DNA from 3 places in the Dactylosporangium salmoneum genome. Region 2 is predicted to be linked to each of the others. Evidence: riboswitches for the same ligand, from Rfam matches in the RefSeq annotation. Region 2 holds a riboswitch; each other region holds the start of a gene.

Region 1 (5,105 bases), on a different contig from region 2:
TGACGGGTGCAGGTGTGATCTTCAAGCGGTGCAGGTGCCGCAACGCCAGCGGCATGCGGCTGGAGAAGACCTGTCCACGACTGACCGATCGCAACCACGGCAACCGGTACTTCCACTGCTCCGCCACCAACCTGCTCGGCTACTCCGAACGTGTCGCTCAGCTCGCGGGCGTGACGGCAGCGCCCGCGGCGCGGCCGGACGCGGCGGTGCCGGTGTGAACGAGCCTCGCCGGACGGTGGACGCTGCGCTGTGCGCCGCTGCGGGTGGCGCGCTGGTGGTGGCGGCGTACGCCGGGCCGGCGCTGACCGCGATCACCCCGCTGGGCCGACTGCTGTGGCCGGGGGTGTCCGGGGTCGGCGCCCCGCAGCATGTCGCCCTCACCTTCGACGACGGCCCGGACCGCCGCTCGACCCCCGTATTCCTGGATCTTCTCGACCGGTTCCGGGTACGGGCCACCTTCTTCCTGCTCGGCAGCATGCTCGCCCGCAACCCCGGCCTGGGCAAGGATCTCCTCGCCGCCGGGCACGAGATCGGTCTGCACGGCTTCGAGCATGAGGTGTTGCTGCGCCGGACGCCGGCAGCCACACACGACGACCTGACCCGCGGGTTCAACCTCATCGCCGAGGTGTGTGGCCAGCCACCACGGTGGTACCGGCCCCCGTACGGCGTCTTGACCACGCCAGCGCTGGTGACCGCACACAAGCTGGGCATGACCCCCGTGTTGTGGACCGCGTGGGGCCGGGACTGGACCCGGTACGCCACCCCCACCTCGGTGCTGAGAACCGTGACCGCAAGCCTTCGCGGCGGCGGCACGATCCTGCTGCACGATTCGGACAGCGCCGCGTTCCCCGGCTGCTGGAAAGCCACTCTCGGCGCGCTGCCCGTGCTGATCCACGCCACCCGCCGGCGAGGCTTGACGATCGGGCCCCTGCGGGAGCATCAGCTCGCGACCCGGGCCAGATGATCCCGGCGTGGGACCAGGACATCGGGGCCCCGTGGCGTTGCCAGGCTGACCCCTTGAGGTGCGCCACGGTACCGGCAACCGCGGCACTGCCCAGGGCCTGTCTCTGACGGCGATCGACCGGCGTGCCAGGACTGATCCGTCCGGATCCGCACCACGCGGCATGTCTGGTTGCTCACAGGTCGCGCAGGCGGGAAGCGTCGACGTGGCCCGTCCAGCGGGCGGAGGCCGCGGTTGCCAGGGCAGCGGTGCCGAGGACGGCGGCGAGGACCGTGATGACGAACGTCCAGGGGATGAAGGGGTACGGCGGCGGCGGGTCGAAGATGCCGTTGAGGACCTTGATGAGTTCGAAGGCGATCAGAGTACCCATGGCGAGTCCGCCGGCCACGCCCGCGATCACCAGGGCACCTGCTTCGGTCCAGAGGAACCCGGCGCGTTGCCGGGCATTGGCTCCCAGGACGGCCAGGGCGACCATGGAACGGCGGCGTTGCACGGCGCCGACGATGAGGATGAGTCCGGCGCTGGCGGTGGCCAGAGCAGCCCGAACGCGAGGGTCAGCGCAAATCCTCGCCGGGGTGGTAGCGGCCGGCGGCGCGGGCACCGTTCTGGCCGCCATGAGCCACGGCATCCCCATGTTGCTGCACCCAAAGGCGCCGACAAACCGATGAACGCCCAGCGGGTCGCCGCCGCCGGCGCCGGCATCGTCATCGACGACCCCGCCGAGGCCGGCGCAGCGGTCCGCACTCTGCTTACCTGCCCCACGTACCGAAACAGCGCGCAATGCGTCGGCGACCAGATCCGCCGCGCCCCGGACGCCGGGGGTCTGGTCCGCGCTCCGCAACCGGCTCTCGTCCACGCCACCGTTGCACAGGGCAGCTGCGGACATGTGGTGCCGGATGCGACCAGGAGGCGCTAGCCAAGATCTCCGAACCCCCAGCGCGTTCTCTTGACGTCGTTCGTCGAGTTCCGCGAAGGGTCTCGGGTGTGTGCAGCGGATCCCCGAGCGGCATCTTGCGCCACTACGCCACCGCCTGCCTAACCCTCGCCGCGACCTCGATTCCCGACACCACTCGGCTTGCCCCGCACGCCTACCCGGGCCTGCCGAGTCGACACCATCCTGACCCACCTCGGCGTGTCCGCCCTGGCCAGCCGGCGCCGGGCACTGCTCGACGCGCTCGTCACCGCAGCCGCGTTCCGCCGTCGGCTCATCATCGGCGGCGGGCAGCAGGCTGCTGTTCTGGTCCAGGCTGTCACAGCTGCACGACGTGGTTGGCACTGCTCCACCCGGACACCGCGCGGAGCAGTTAACGGTGTTCTGTCCAGCCGTCGGCACCCTGTCACCCCGGTCGACCCGCACCCGACAGGGCAGCGGGATGCGTATCCGTCCGCCTCTCGGCACGCTAACCTGTCGCTCAGCATTGACGTCAGCTCGGCACCAGAAGGCCGCAAGGCAGCACGGTCGGCGGATGCCTGGCAGCCGGCGGCGATATCCATCAAGATTCAACGGCCGGACATGCGTCAGCAGCGGGGCTGGACACTTGGCAGCTGGTACCGGCCGCTCCTTGACGCCCTTCATGGTGATCCTTTAGGTTCTTTTCGACAATTTCATACACGCCACTTGAACCGAAGCGGGAGAGCCCGCGCCTCACGATGGGCGCGGCGCCGAAGGAGCAACTCTCCCCAGAATCTCTCAGGTATCGATGACCGTTTCGGTGAGGCGGACTCTGGAAAGCAGGACGTTGTCCTGCACCCACGGTGCAAGCCGCCACATCGGGCGGCGAAGCTCTCAGGTCCAATGACAGAGCGGGGAGGTCACCCACCTGGTTCGCGATCGAAGCGGACCTCGACAAGGGAGCCTCCCGACATGCCCGATGCATTGAGCTCATCGGACCGCGCGACCCGGTCCATCATCCGCGCAGGCGACCTGCGCGCAACGTGCGACGTGCACTCCAATCGCCCGGCCGCGATCATGCCGCCGCCCGCACATTTGCCGCATCCGGATCCCGAGCGCCGCGCGGGCGTGGGCCCGGTGAGCGCCGCGCCGTCCGGCAGCGCGGGAATCCTTACGATCAGCCGCTTTCGAGACACCAAGCGGTGTACTTCGTCGGCGTGACCGGCGACAAGTACTGGCCCCCGTGGCCGGGATCGACCAGCCGTACTCCTGCCCGCAGCCTGACGCCTTCGCGTCCTGACTCAAGGACCCGCATACCGATGCTGACACCGTTGCACGAGATTCACCTCGCCCTGGGCGCAGTCATGACCGATTTCGCCGGGTGGGCCATGCCGCTGCGGTACGGCAGCGAAATCGCCGAGCACCGGGCGGTCCGTACCGCTGCCGGGCTCTTCGACCTCAGCCACATGGGCGAGATCGAGGTGGTCGGGCCGCAGGCCGGACGGGTGCTCGACCACGCGCTCGTCGGTGACGTCAGCGCCATCCCGGTCAGCAGGGCGAAGTACACGATGATCTGCCGCCAGGACGGGGGAATTCTCGACGACCTCATCGTGTACCGGCTCACCGACGACCGTTTTCTCGTGGTCGCCAACGCCGCCAACACCGGCGTCGTCCTCGACGCGCTGCGCGCCCGCGTGGGCGGCTTGCGGGCGCAGATCCGGGACCGCTGCGCGGACTGGGCGCTGCTGGCTGTGCAAGGCCCGCGCGCCGCCGCCATCCTCGCCGACCTGACCGACGCGGGCCTTGACGATGTGCGGTACTACGCCATCCGTGCGGCGACCGTGGCCGGGGCCGAGGTACTGCTGGCCCGGACCGGCTACACCGGCGAGGACGGGTTCGAGATCTTCGCCGCGCCCGCGGACGCGGCCCGGATCTGGCAGGCGTGTCTGGCTGCCGGATCCGAGCGCGGGCTGGTCCCGGCCGGGCTCTCCTGCCGGGACACGCTGCGGCTGGAAGCCGGGATGCCGCTGTACGGGCACGAGCTGAGCGTGGACGTCACCCCGTACGAGGCCGGGCTCGGCCGCGTCGTGAAGCTGGACAAGGCCGACGACTTCATCGGCCGCGCCGCACTCGCCGACCGCGCGGCGGCCGGGGTCCGCCGCCGGCTGGTCGGACTGGTGCCCGACGGGCGGCGGTCACCACGCGCCGGCTACGCGGTCCTCGACCCGCAGACGGGCGACCGAGTCGGCGAGGTCACCAGCGGCGCGCCGTCGCCGACCCTCGGGCATCCCGTCGCCATGGCCTACGTCGACGCCGCGCTCGCCGCTGCGGGCACCACCGTGTCGGTGGACGTCCGTGGCACGCGGGAACCGGCTCGCGTCACCGAACTGCCCTTCTACCGCCGCGGCCGCTGACCGCGCCCACCGCGCCGACCCAATACAGCCTGAGGAGAACCTCCATGAACATTCCGGCCCACCTGAGCTATACCGCTGACCACGAGTGGTGCAGCGTCGACGGTGAGATCGCCACCGTCGGCATCACGGCCTTCGCCGCCGAAGCTCTCGGCGACATCGTCTACCTCGAACTGCCCGAGGTCGGCGCCGAGCTGACCGCGGGGCAGGCGTGCGGCGAGATCGAATCGACAAAGTCCGTGAGCGAGCTGTACACCCCGGTGACCGGCGAGGTGCTCCAGGTCAACGATGCCTTGTCCGCAGAACCCGGCCTGGTCAACACGGACCCGTACGGCGAAGGGTGGCTGTTCCGGGCGCGGTTCCGGCAGACCGTGGAACTGCTCGACGCGGAAGCGTACGCCGCGCGGATCGAAGCGAGCTGACCGGTGCCTGACGTGATGAACCTGCTCAACCAGGACCTGGCGCAGGTCGACCCGGACATCGCGGCCGCACTGGAGGCGGAGCGGCGTCGCCAGGAGAGCACCCTGGAGATGATCGCGTCGGAGAACTTCGCCCCGCTGTCGGTGCTGCAGGCGCAGGGATCGGTCGCCACGAACAAGTACGCCGAGGGCTACCCCGGCCGCCGCTACTACGCCGGCTGCGAACACGTGGACGTGGTGGAATCGCTGGCGATCGAGCGGCTGACGGCACTGTTCGGGGCGCGCTTCGCCAACGTGCAGCCGCACTCCGGCGCGCAAGCCAACACCGCGGTGTTCTTCGCGCTGCTGCGGCACGGTGACACGATCCTCGGCCTCGACCTGGCGCACGGCGGTCACCTCACCCACGGCATGCGGTTGAACTA
Region 2 (5,105 bases):
CGGGATGGCCGAGGAGTAGCAGTCGGGGTCGCCGTTGGTCGAGGGCCGGTACATGTACCGGATCGGCCCGGTGCCCACCAGGTTGACCTCCTCGCCGACGGTGTAGTCCGGCGGGTCGTTGGGGTTGTTGGCGTACCACTCGGTCAGCGCCCCGAAGATGTCGCCGGTGCCCTCGCCGAGCCCGTTCTCGGCCGCGGTGCCGGCGCCGGTGTACTGGTCGATGGCGTGGCCCATCTCGTGGCCCACGACGTCGAGGTTGGTCGCCTGCTGGTTGCCGGCCTGGTTGTGGCCGAAGGTGCCGGACGAGCCGTCCCAGTACGCGTTGACGTCGCTCAGCCCGACGTACAGCGGGAAGGCCCGCCCGCTGCCGTCGATCCCGTTGCGGCCGAGCCAGTTGCGCAGCATGTCCCACTCGCGCTCGACGGCGTAGTAGGCGTCGACGCAGGCGGTCTGCAGGTCGGTGCCCGTCCCCGTGCCGCCGTTGGTGTAGATCTGGTGCGTGCTGTTGTTGCCGCAGGACAGCCCCGGGCGGTTCGGGTCGCGCAGCTGCCCGCTCGTGGTGTCGATCTGGATCGAGCCGTTGTAGTAGCCGCGGGCCGCCTCGTAGACGACGTCGTCGCGGGTGGAGAGCACGGCGCCGGACTGCGCGTCGACGTACACGTGCAGGCGGCTCGGCCGCCCCTCGCTGACGCCGCTGAGCAGCACCTCCCACGCCAGCCGCGGCGTGGCGGTCAGCGCGTGCACGACGAGCTGCGGCTGACCGCCGGCCTGCACGCTGTCCAGCCGGGCGCGGGCGGTCGCGGCGGCCTGGTCGGCGGTGATCTTCGGGGTCAGGTCGCGCAGGGCGACCCGCCCGTGGTCGGCGGCGAGGGTGTCGCGCACCCGGCCGGCCGAGTCGGTGACGACGACCGCGTCGCCGCCGACGACCGGCAGGCCGCGGTAGGTGCGGTCGTAGGTCACGTACTGGAAGCCGCCGGACCCGCCGACGACCGAGCGGCGCACGAAGGCGTCGTCGGGGCCCTTGGCGAGCGCGTCGGCGCCACTGGTGGCGACCTTGTCGGCGGAGGCGGCCGCGAGGGCGGCCGGGGTGGCGGTGACGGCCTGGGCGGGCGGCCGTCCGGACTGGGCGCTCGCGTCGGGCATGACCGCCAGCGTCACGGTGGCGGCGCCGGCGGTCACCACCGTCAACGCCGCGAGCAGGGTTCTGCGTCGCACTGCTTTGCTCCTTGGGGGTGAGAGTGTTTCAGAAGCAGTAACGGCAGTTAACTCTGATGTGTCACAGCCTGGTCGTCAAGACCCGTGTCAATGCCTTCAATTCCAAGATCACACAAAATCGAACCATTTACAGGTTCGAAATCAACGCGTACGTTCGGGAACCACCGCGATCGATCACGAACCCGGAGGCATCAGCGATGCGAGCCCGTCGTCTCGTCGCCCTGCTCGCCGCGGCGGCCGCCACCGCCGCGGCGCTCGTCGCGACGCCCGCCCCGGCCCACGCCGAGTCCAACGGCGGGGTGCGCATCCTGCCGCTGGGCGACTCGATCACCGACGGGTTCAACGTGCCCGGCGGCTACCGGATCAACCTGTGGCGGGCCCTGGCCGCCGCCGGGCACCCCGTGGACTTCGTCGGCTCGCAGTTCAACGGCCCGGCCGACCTGCCCGACCACGACCACGAGGGCCACCCCGGCTGGCGCATCGACCAGGTCGACGCCAACGCCACCGCCTGGGTCTCCGCCACCGCCCCGCGCAGCGTGCTCATCCACCTCGGCACCAACGACGTGGTGCAGAACTACGACCTCGCCGGCGCCCCGTCGCGCCTCTCCGGCCTCATCGACCACGTGCGGGCGGCCGCCCCAGGCGCCGACGTCTTCGTCGCCTCGATCATCCCGCTGGCCGACCCGGCCCGGGAGAGCGCCGCCAACGCCTTCAACGCCACCATCCCCGGCATCGTCGCGGGCAAGGGCGCCCGGGTGCACTTCGTCGACATGCACGCCGCGCTGAGCACCGCCGACCTCGCCGACGGCGTGCACCCGACCCGGGCCGGCTACGACAAGATGGCCGCCCGCTGGGCCTCCGCCCTGGCGTCGGTGCCCGGCTCGGCCGGCGACGACGGCGCCGCGACCACGCTGCCGGTCGACACCAACGTCTCGCTGCGCGCCACCACCGCCTGCTGCACCACCCGCTACGCCCGCCACCAGAACGGCCTGGGCTATACCGAGGTGGTCACCGCGGCCAGCGACGCGCTGCTCAAGCAGGACGCCACCTGGCGGGTCGTGCCCGGCCTGGCCGGCGGCTGCTACAGCCTCCAGTCGCGCAACTACCCGACGTACTACCTGCGCCACCAGAACGGCCGCGTGAAGATCAGCGCCGACGACGGCACCGCGCTCATGCACGCCGACGCCACCTGGTGCGCCCGCACCGCCCCCGGCGGCGTGCGCCTGGCCTCCTGGAACTTCTCCGGCTCCTACCTGCGCCACATCAACTCCGAGCTGTGGCTGGCCACCCCCGGCGGCACGGCGGCCCAGGACAACGCCAACAGCCTGGTCCCCGACATCACCTGGGCGGTCACGTCCCCCTGGGCCTAGCGAGCGTAAGGACTTGACCCGCCCCGCGGCGCCGCCGTACGGTCGCGGCGACAACTCCACATCGCGCCGAACGAACCGCGGCGGGAGAGTCCCCACCCGCTGGGGCGCCGAAGGAGCAACTCTCCCCGGGAATCTCTCAGGCCCACGTACCGCCACGGCCAGGCAACTCTGAAAAGCCGGGACGCCGCGTCCCGCGCCCACGGTGCAAACCGCCGCCCGCCTCGCCCGAGGCCGGGCCCGGCCGGTGAAGCTCTCAGGCATTCGATGACAGAGCGGGGAGGCACCCAACCGTCATCGACCAGGGGAGCCTCTCGTGACCGTGCCATCGCACCTGCAGTACACCCGCGACCACGAATGGATCGGGGATCTCAGCACCGTCGGGATCACCCGCTTCGCCGCCGACGCCCTCGGCGACATCGTCTACATCGACCTGCCCGAGCCCGGCCGCGAAGTGCGGGCCGGCGAGCCGTGCGGCGAGGTCGAGTCCACCAAGTCCGTGAGCGACCTGCTGGCCCCCGCCGACGGCGTGGTCGAGGAGGTCAACCCGGCCGTCGCCGCCGACCCGGCGCTGATCAACGAGGACCCGTACGCCAACTGGCTCTTCCGCATCCGCGTCACCGGCGGGGCCGACCTCCTCGACGCCGAGGCCTACGCGGCGCTGATCGGGTCGCAGCGATGACGCTCAGCGCGTTCGACCTGTACTCCGTCGGCATCGGCCCGTCCTCCTCCCACACCGTCGGCCCGATGCGCGCGGCCCGGCGCTTCGTCACCCGCCTGCAGGACGACGGCCTGCTCCCTCGGGTGGCCCGGATCAAGGCCGAGCTCTTCGGCTCGCTGGGCGCCACGGGCCACGGCCACGGCTCCGCCCCCGCGGTGATCCTCGGCCTGGAGGGCGCCGATCCCTCCACAGTGGACACCGACGCGGCACCGGGCCGGGTCCGCGCGGTCCGCGAGACGGCCCGGCTCGACCTGCTCGGCGGCGCCCACGCGATAGCCTTCGACGTCGACGCCGATCTGGTCCTGCACCGCCGCCGCAGCCTCCCGGAGCACCCCAACGGCATGCGCTTCCACGCCTGGGCGGCGGACGGCTCCCCCGTGGCCGAGCGCACCTACTTCTCCGTCGGCGGCGGGTTCGTCATCGGCCCCGGCGGCGCCCCCACCCCGACCGAGGACCCGGTGAAGTTCCCCTTCACCACCGGCGCCGAGCTGCTCGCCCACGCCACCGCCGAGGGCCTGCGCATCAGCGACGTCATGCTGGCCAACGAGCAGGCCTGGCGCCCCGAGCCGGCGATCCGGGCCGACCTGCTGCACATCTGGTCGGTCATGCAGGAGTGCGTCACCCGCGGCTGCACCCGCCCGGACGGCGTCCTCCCGGGCGGCCTCAAGGTCCGCCGCCGCGCCCCGGCCCTCTACGCGGACCTGTCCGGGACCCGGGGCGCCGCCGACCCGCTGCACGTCCTGGACTGGGTCAACCTCTACGCCCTCGCCGTCAACGAGGAGAACGCCTCCGGCGGCCGGGTCGTCACCGCCCCCACGAACGGCGCCGCCGGCATCATCCCCGCCGTGCTGCACTACTACGCGCGCTTCGTCCCGGGCGCCGACGACGACGGCGTGGTCCGCTTCCTGCTGACCGCCGCCGCGGTCGGCCTGATCATCAAGGGCAACGCCTCGATCTCGGGCGCCGAGGTCGGGTGCCAGGGCGAGGTGGGCTCGGCGTGCGCCATGGCGGCGGCCGGCCTGTGCGAGGTCCTGGGCGGCACCCCGGCCCAGGTGGAGAACGCGGCCGAGATCGGCCTGGAACACAATCTGGGGCTCACCTGCGACCCGGTCGGCGGCCTGGTCCAGATCCCCTGCATCGAGCGCAACGCCATCGCCAGCGTCAAGGCCATCAACGCCGCCCGCCTGGCCCTCAACGGCGACGGCGCCCATCACGTCACCCTGGACAAGGCGGTCAAGACCATGCGCGAGACCGGCCGCGACATGTCCGTCAAATACAAGGAGACGGCCCGCGGGGGCCTGGCGGTCACCGTCATCGAGTGCTGAGAAAGATCACTGTCCAGTTGTCAACGAGGCGAGCGTAGCCGCGGGGTACGACAGAAAACCGAAAGCTACGATCGCCCCGTGGTCGCCAACCTTGGCCGGTTCTGCTTCCGGCACCGATGGACGGTCGTCGGCATCTGGGTCGTCGTCGTCGCGCTCGGCGCCCTGACGTTCGGCCCGGTGTTCGGCGCGATCGCGGACGCCAGCAACCCCAAGCACGTCGAGGCCATCGACGGGCTGGACGCCGTCGCGAGCGGCAACGACTCCAGCGGTACCGTCATCGGCCTCGTCGACAACGTCGACCCGGACGCCGCCGCGGTCCGCGCCACGATCACGGCGGCGGCCGGCGACCTCGCGCAGGTCGCCGGCGTGCGCCAGGTCGCCACCCCCTACTCGGTGCCCGCCGCGCAGGCCCCCGCCTACATCGCCACCGACCACCACGGGCTGCTCATCGTCGTCACGCTGGGCAACCTGGAGAAG
Region 3 (5,105 bases), on a different contig from region 2:
GCAGGAAGAAGTAGAGGTCGGCGGGGCCGCAGCCCCAGTCCAGGACGGAGCCGCCCCGGTAGCCGGAGGTGCGCAGCAGGGCCTCGAAGCGGACGCGCTGGAGGTCGGCGCTGCCCCAGCCGGCGATCCGCCAGGCGCGGCCGGCTCCGCCTGAGTCGGCGGTCGGCGGGACCGTCGCTTCGGGCGGGGCGGCGGCCTCGTCCGGTGGGGCGGTGGCTTCGTCCGGCGGGGCAGTGGCTTCGTCCGGTGGGGCGGTGGCTTCGTCCAGTGGGGCGGCGGCGAACAGGGCGGTGTGGAAGGCGGCGATGGCCTCGTAGCGGGAGGGGTGGTCGGCGGTCATACGGCGGCCTCCGTCCAGGCTCGGGCGAGGATCTCGTCGACGGTCTCGCGGGGGGACTGGGTCGACGTGTCCAACCAGAGGCCGATCCGCGGGGTTTCGGTGCGCAGGGAAGTGTCCAAGGCGTTCACGGTCCAGGTCGAGTAGGCGGTCTTCCCGCGCGCCGCCTCCCGGGCTGCGACCGCGGACGGGGAGGGGGCGAGGACCACGGTCAGAAGGGGGCGGTTGCGGATCGAGGCGATGGTTTCGGGCAGATACGGGCCGAGGATGACGTCCTGGGCGACCACCGTGAAGCCGGACTCGAAGTAGGCGTCGGCCGTCTGGGCGGTCAGGCGGTGCCGGAGCCGGAGCTGGGCGACGGCCTCGTCCGACGGCGGCGGGGTCATGTCGGCGCGGCCGTTCACCACCATGCGTCGGAACGCGTCGCCGCGGAGGTGGACGGACCTGGGCAGGCGCTCCGCCAGGGCCTGGGCGACCGTCGACTTGCCGGCCGCCTGGATGCCAGTGATGAGGACGATCGCGGGGACTTCGCCGAGCATGGTCAGCCTCCGTGACGGGTGCGGGCCCGGGTGGCGGGCATGGTCACCCTGGTGCCGGGTCTGGCTACCCGGTCGCAGGGCGTTACCCGGCTGCCGGGCGCGGCTATCCGGCGGCTGGGCACAGCTGGCCGGGTGCCGGGTGTGGCTAGGCGGGTGCTGGGCACGGTTATCGGCCCAGCCGGGTGCGGATCAGCAGGGCGTTCAGGGCTTCCGTTGCCGAGGGGGCCGGGGGGAGCTTCGAGGCGTCCCGGGCGGCCTCCAGGGTGGCGGTCAGCCGCTCCACGTCGGCGGACAAGGTGCCGGCGGGCACCAGGTCCGGGGTCAGGCGGTCGTGCTCGCCGGACTTCTTGGCCTCGATCAGGGCGGGGACGTACGGGAGGGTGTTGAGCACGCGCAGGTCGGCCTCCACCTCGCCGGTGCGCATCAGGTGGATGCCGGTGTGCAGGACCCGGAGCGTGTAGAGGGCTGGCTTCAGCTCACCCGTCTGCTGGTACAGCTGCCACTGGCCGGCGGCGAAGCCCAGGTAGTGGCGGGCGTGCTCCGGGGTCAGGCAGGCGGGGGCTAGGGACTTCAGCTCCTCGTGCAGGGCAGAGGTGCGCACCACCAGGGGAGACAGGAGCTGCTCCAGGACGTAGCCGTTGGGCTTGAGCAGCAGGCGCACGAACTTGGCCAGCTCCTGGCTGACGACGTCGAGTTCCATGCCCTCGCGCACGCCGCCGGACTGGACCGTCTCCGGGCCCACGGTCAGGCCCACGACCTCGTCCAGCGGGAGGATGTGGCACGCGCGCAGGTCCAGGTCGGAGTCGACGGAGGCGAAGCCGTACAGGTGGGCGCCGCTCACCGTGGCGAACACCAGCGGGTAGGGGTGGGGGTCGGCGACCTCGCCCGCCCAGGCCGGGATGTCCGCCCGGAGCGGGGGCGGTGCCGGCGTGGGGGCCGGCGCGTGCGTTGCGGGCGTGGGGGCCGGCGCGTGCGTTGCGGGCGTGGGGGCCGGCGCGTGCGTTGCGGGCGACGACGAGCGGAGGTCCATCAGGAAGCGCTCGACGGCGCCGCGGTCGGGCTCGTCCGGGAGCCGGGTCTCGGACTCGGCGCGCTCCAGGTCGGCCGACAGCGACGCGGCCAGGGACTGGAACTCGTCCCACGACAGGTCGCCCCGGCGGATGGCGAGGAGCTCGTCGCGGTGGGTGGAGACGTCGACCAGGACCTCGCCGGTGCGCAGGACGTGGGCGCCGGCGCGCAGCAGGCGGGCCATGTGCATCGCCTGCTTCCAGCGGATCTCGCCGGTCTTGGCGCGGGTCGAGGTGAGCTTGGCCAGCTGGTCGCGGGCGTAGTCGCCGTAGGTGCGGGCGGCGCGGCGGGACAGGAACGCGGGACGCAGGTCCAGCAGGGCCCGGCCGGCGTCGGTCAGGCGCTCGACCAGCGGCGAGGAGAGGCACTCCCAGACGGTGGGGTTGGCGGCCAGGGCGAGCGTGCAGGCCCGCTCGACCTCCCACGAGAACTCCTCCGGCCGCGGGCCCTCGACGTGCGTCGGGGGCTTGTCCAGGCGCCAGAACTCCGGCGTGGGCGCCTGGAAGACGCCGCGGCGGTCCGTGTCGGACGCCGGGCCGGCCAGGCCGTAGGCGCGAGAGCCGACGATCGCTGTGTAAATGGTGTGTGACGCCACGATGGTCAAGTCCTGCACAGGAGGTAGGGTAGGCAAGCCGGCAATACCCGCGCGGGAGAGATCGCCATCGGCAATACGGCGACGCCGAAGGGGCAAATCCTCCCCGGAACCTCTCAGGCAGAAGGACCGCGACGGGTTGGCACCTCTGGAGTCTGCGACAGAGGGGGAGGAGCGCACATACGCCCCTGTCCCCGGACATCCAGAGAGTGTGGCTATGACCAGTTTCGCCGCGCGGCACATCGGCCCTTCCGCCGACGAGCAGGCCCGCATGCTCAAGACCGTCGGGTACGAGTCGGTCGAGGACCTGATGACCGCCGCCATCCCCGGCTCGATCCGCTGGCACGAGGCGCTCGAGCTGCCGCCCGCCGCTTCGGAGGCCGAGGTGCTGGCCGAGCTGCGCGGGCTGGCCGCGGCGAACCGGACGCTGGTGTCGATGATCGGCCTCGGGTACTACGGCACGCACACGCCGCCGGTGATCCTGCGCAACGTGCTCGAGGACCCGTCGTGGTACACCGCGTACACGCCGTACCAGCCGGAGATCTCCCAGGGCCGGCTCGAGGCGCTGCTGAACTTCCAGACCGTCGTGGCCGACCTGACCGGGCTGCCGGTCGCCGGGGCGTCGCTGCTGGACGAGGCCACCGCGGCGGCCGAGGCGATGACGCTCGCCCGGCGCTCCTCGAAGGTCAAGTCCGAGGTGTACGTCGTGGACGCCGACGTGCTGCCGCAGACCCTCGCCGTGATCCAGACCCGGGCAGAGCCGCTCGGCATCGAGGTGCGCGTGCTCGACCTGGCCGTGGAGGAGCTGCCGGAGGCGTTCTTCGGGCTGCACCTGCAGTACCCGGGGGCCTCGGGCGCGGTCCGCGACCACGAGGCGCTGGTCGCGCAGGCCCACGAGCGGGGCGCGATCGTCACCGTGGCGGCCGACCTGCTGGCGCTGTGCGTGCTGCGCGAGCCCGGCGCGATCGGGGCCGACGTCGCCGTCGGCAGCGCCCAGCGCTTCGGCGTGCCGATGGGCTTCGGCGGGCCGCACGCCGGGTACATCTCGGTCCGCCAGGGCCTCGAGCGCACCCTGCCCGGGCGGCTCGTCGGCGTGTCCAAGGACGCCGGCGGCGCGCCCGCCTACCGGCTCGCGCTGCAGACCCGCGAGCAGCACATCCGGCGGGAGAAGGCGACCAGCAACATCTGCACCGCGCAGGTGCTGCTCGCCGTGACCGCGAGCATGTACGCGGTCTACCACGGGCCGGACGGGCTGCGCGCGATCGCCGCCCGCACCCACGACATGGCCGTCCGGCTCGCCGCCGGCCTGCGCGCGGGCGGGGTCGGCACCGAGCACCAGGCGTTCTTCGACACCGTGACCGCGGTCGTGCCGGGGCAGGCCGGGCAGGTCGTCGAGGCGGCGGCCGAGCGCGGGGTGAACCTGCGCCGCATCGACGCCGACCGGGTCGGCATCGCCTGCGACGAGACCACCACCTACAGCCACCTGCGCGACGTGCTGGCCGCGTTCGGGCTGGCCCACGTCGACGTGACCGCGCTGGACACGACCGGCGGGGTGCCGGCCGAGCTGCGGCGGGCGTCGGAGTACCTGACCCACCCGGTGTTCTCGAGCCACCGGTCGGAGACGGCGATGCTGCGGTACCTCCGCAAGCTCTCCGACAAGGACTACGCGCTCGACCGGGGCATGATCCCGCTCGGCTCCTGCACGATGAAGCTCAACGCCACCACCGAGATGGAGCCGATCACCTGGCCCGAGTTCGCGAACATGCACCCGTTCGCGCCGGCGTCGCAGACCTCGGGGTACCTCCGCCTGATCGGCGACCTCGAGCGCTGGCTGGCCGAGGTGACCGGCTACGACGCCGTCAGCCTGCAGCCCAACGCGGGATCGCAGGGCGAGCTGGCCGGGCTGCTGGCCATCCGGGCGTACCACCTGGCCCGCGGCGACGCGGTCCGGGACATGTGCCTCATCCCGTCGAGCGCGCACGGCACCAACGCGGCCAGCGCCGTCATGGCCGGCATGCGGGTCGCGGTGGTGGCCTGCGACGAGCTCGGCAACGTCGACCTGGCCGACCTGGACAAGAAGATCGAGCAGCACCGCGAGCGGCTGGCGGCGATCATGGTGACGTACCCGTCGACGCACGGCGTCTACGAGACCGCCATCGCCGACCTGTGCGCGAAGGTGCACGAGGCCGGCGGGCAGGTGTACGTCGACGGCGCCAACCTCAACGCGCTGCTCGGCTACGCCAAGCCCGGCAAGTTCGGCGCCGACGTGTCACACCTGAACCTGCACAAGACCTTCTGCATCCCGCACGGCGGCGGCGGGCCCGGCGTGGGGCCGGTGGCGGTGCGCGCGCACCTGGCGAAGTACCTGCCCTCGCACCCGTTCCTGGACGCCGAGGCGCCCGTCGGCCCGGTGTCGGCGGCCCCGTTCGGCTCGGCCGGCATCCTGCCGATCCCGTGGGCGTACCTGCGGCTCATGGGCCCCGACGGGCTGAGCAAGGCGACGGCGACGGCGGTGCTGGCGGCCAACTACGTCGCGGCCCGGCTGCGCGAGCACTACCCGGTGCTCTAC

Evidence for each region. A riboswitch is a leader RNA that binds a small molecule or an ion and turns the genes downstream of it on or off. The one in region 2 is predicted to bind glycine.
Region 1: linked by a shared signal. The riboswitch ahead of ABD352_RS12700 (hypothetical protein) and the one ahead of gcvH (glycine cleavage system protein GcvH) in region 2 are both predicted to bind glycine.
Region 3: linked by a shared signal. The riboswitch ahead of gcvP (aminomethyl-transferring glycine dehydrogenase) and the one ahead of gcvH (glycine cleavage system protein GcvH) in region 2 are both predicted to bind glycine.

What each region holds. Positions count from the first base shown of each region.
Region 1 is NZ_BAAARV010000021.1:104,858-109,962, forward strand. Features, by position in the region: gene ABD352_RS12685 (hypothetical protein) at 1-218, shown strand, start outside; gene ABD352_RS12690 (polysaccharide deacetylase family protein) at 215-964, shown strand; gene ABD352_RS12695 (FtsX-like permease family protein) at 1,137-1,817, opposite strand; glycine riboswitch at 2,581-2,678, shown strand; glycine riboswitch at 2,680-2,773, shown strand; gene ABD352_RS12700 (hypothetical protein) at 2,826-3,074, shown strand; gene gcvT (glycine cleavage system aminomethyltransferase GcvT) at 3,173-4,267, shown strand; gene gcvH (glycine cleavage system protein GcvH) at 4,312-4,686, shown strand; gene glyA (serine hydroxymethyltransferase) at 4,690-5,105, shown strand, end outside.
Region 2 is NZ_BAAARV010000016.1:392,947-398,051, forward strand. Features, by position in the region: gene ABD352_RS09395 (M4 family metallopeptidase) at 1-1,215, opposite strand, end outside; gene ABD352_RS09400 (AbfB domain-containing protein) at 1,413-2,585, shown strand; glycine riboswitch at 2,657-2,747, shown strand; glycine riboswitch at 2,748-2,866, shown strand; gene gcvH (glycine cleavage system protein GcvH) at 2,899-3,264, shown strand; gene ABD352_RS09410 (L-serine ammonia-lyase) at 3,261-4,628, shown strand; gene ABD352_RS09415 (MMPL family transporter) at 4,707-5,105, shown strand, end outside.
Region 3 is NZ_BAAARV010000023.1:171,631-176,735, reverse strand. Features, by position in the region: gene ABD352_RS14625 (class I SAM-dependent methyltransferase) at 1-340, opposite strand, end outside; gene ABD352_RS14620 (AAA family ATPase) at 337-876, opposite strand; gene ABD352_RS14615 (nucleotidyltransferase domain-containing protein) at 1,043-1,777, opposite strand; partial or broken gene ABD352_RS14610 (nucleotidyltransferase domain-containing protein) at 1,886-2,548, opposite strand; glycine riboswitch at 2,582-2,678, shown strand; gene gcvP (aminomethyl-transferring glycine dehydrogenase) at 2,754-5,105, shown strand, end outside.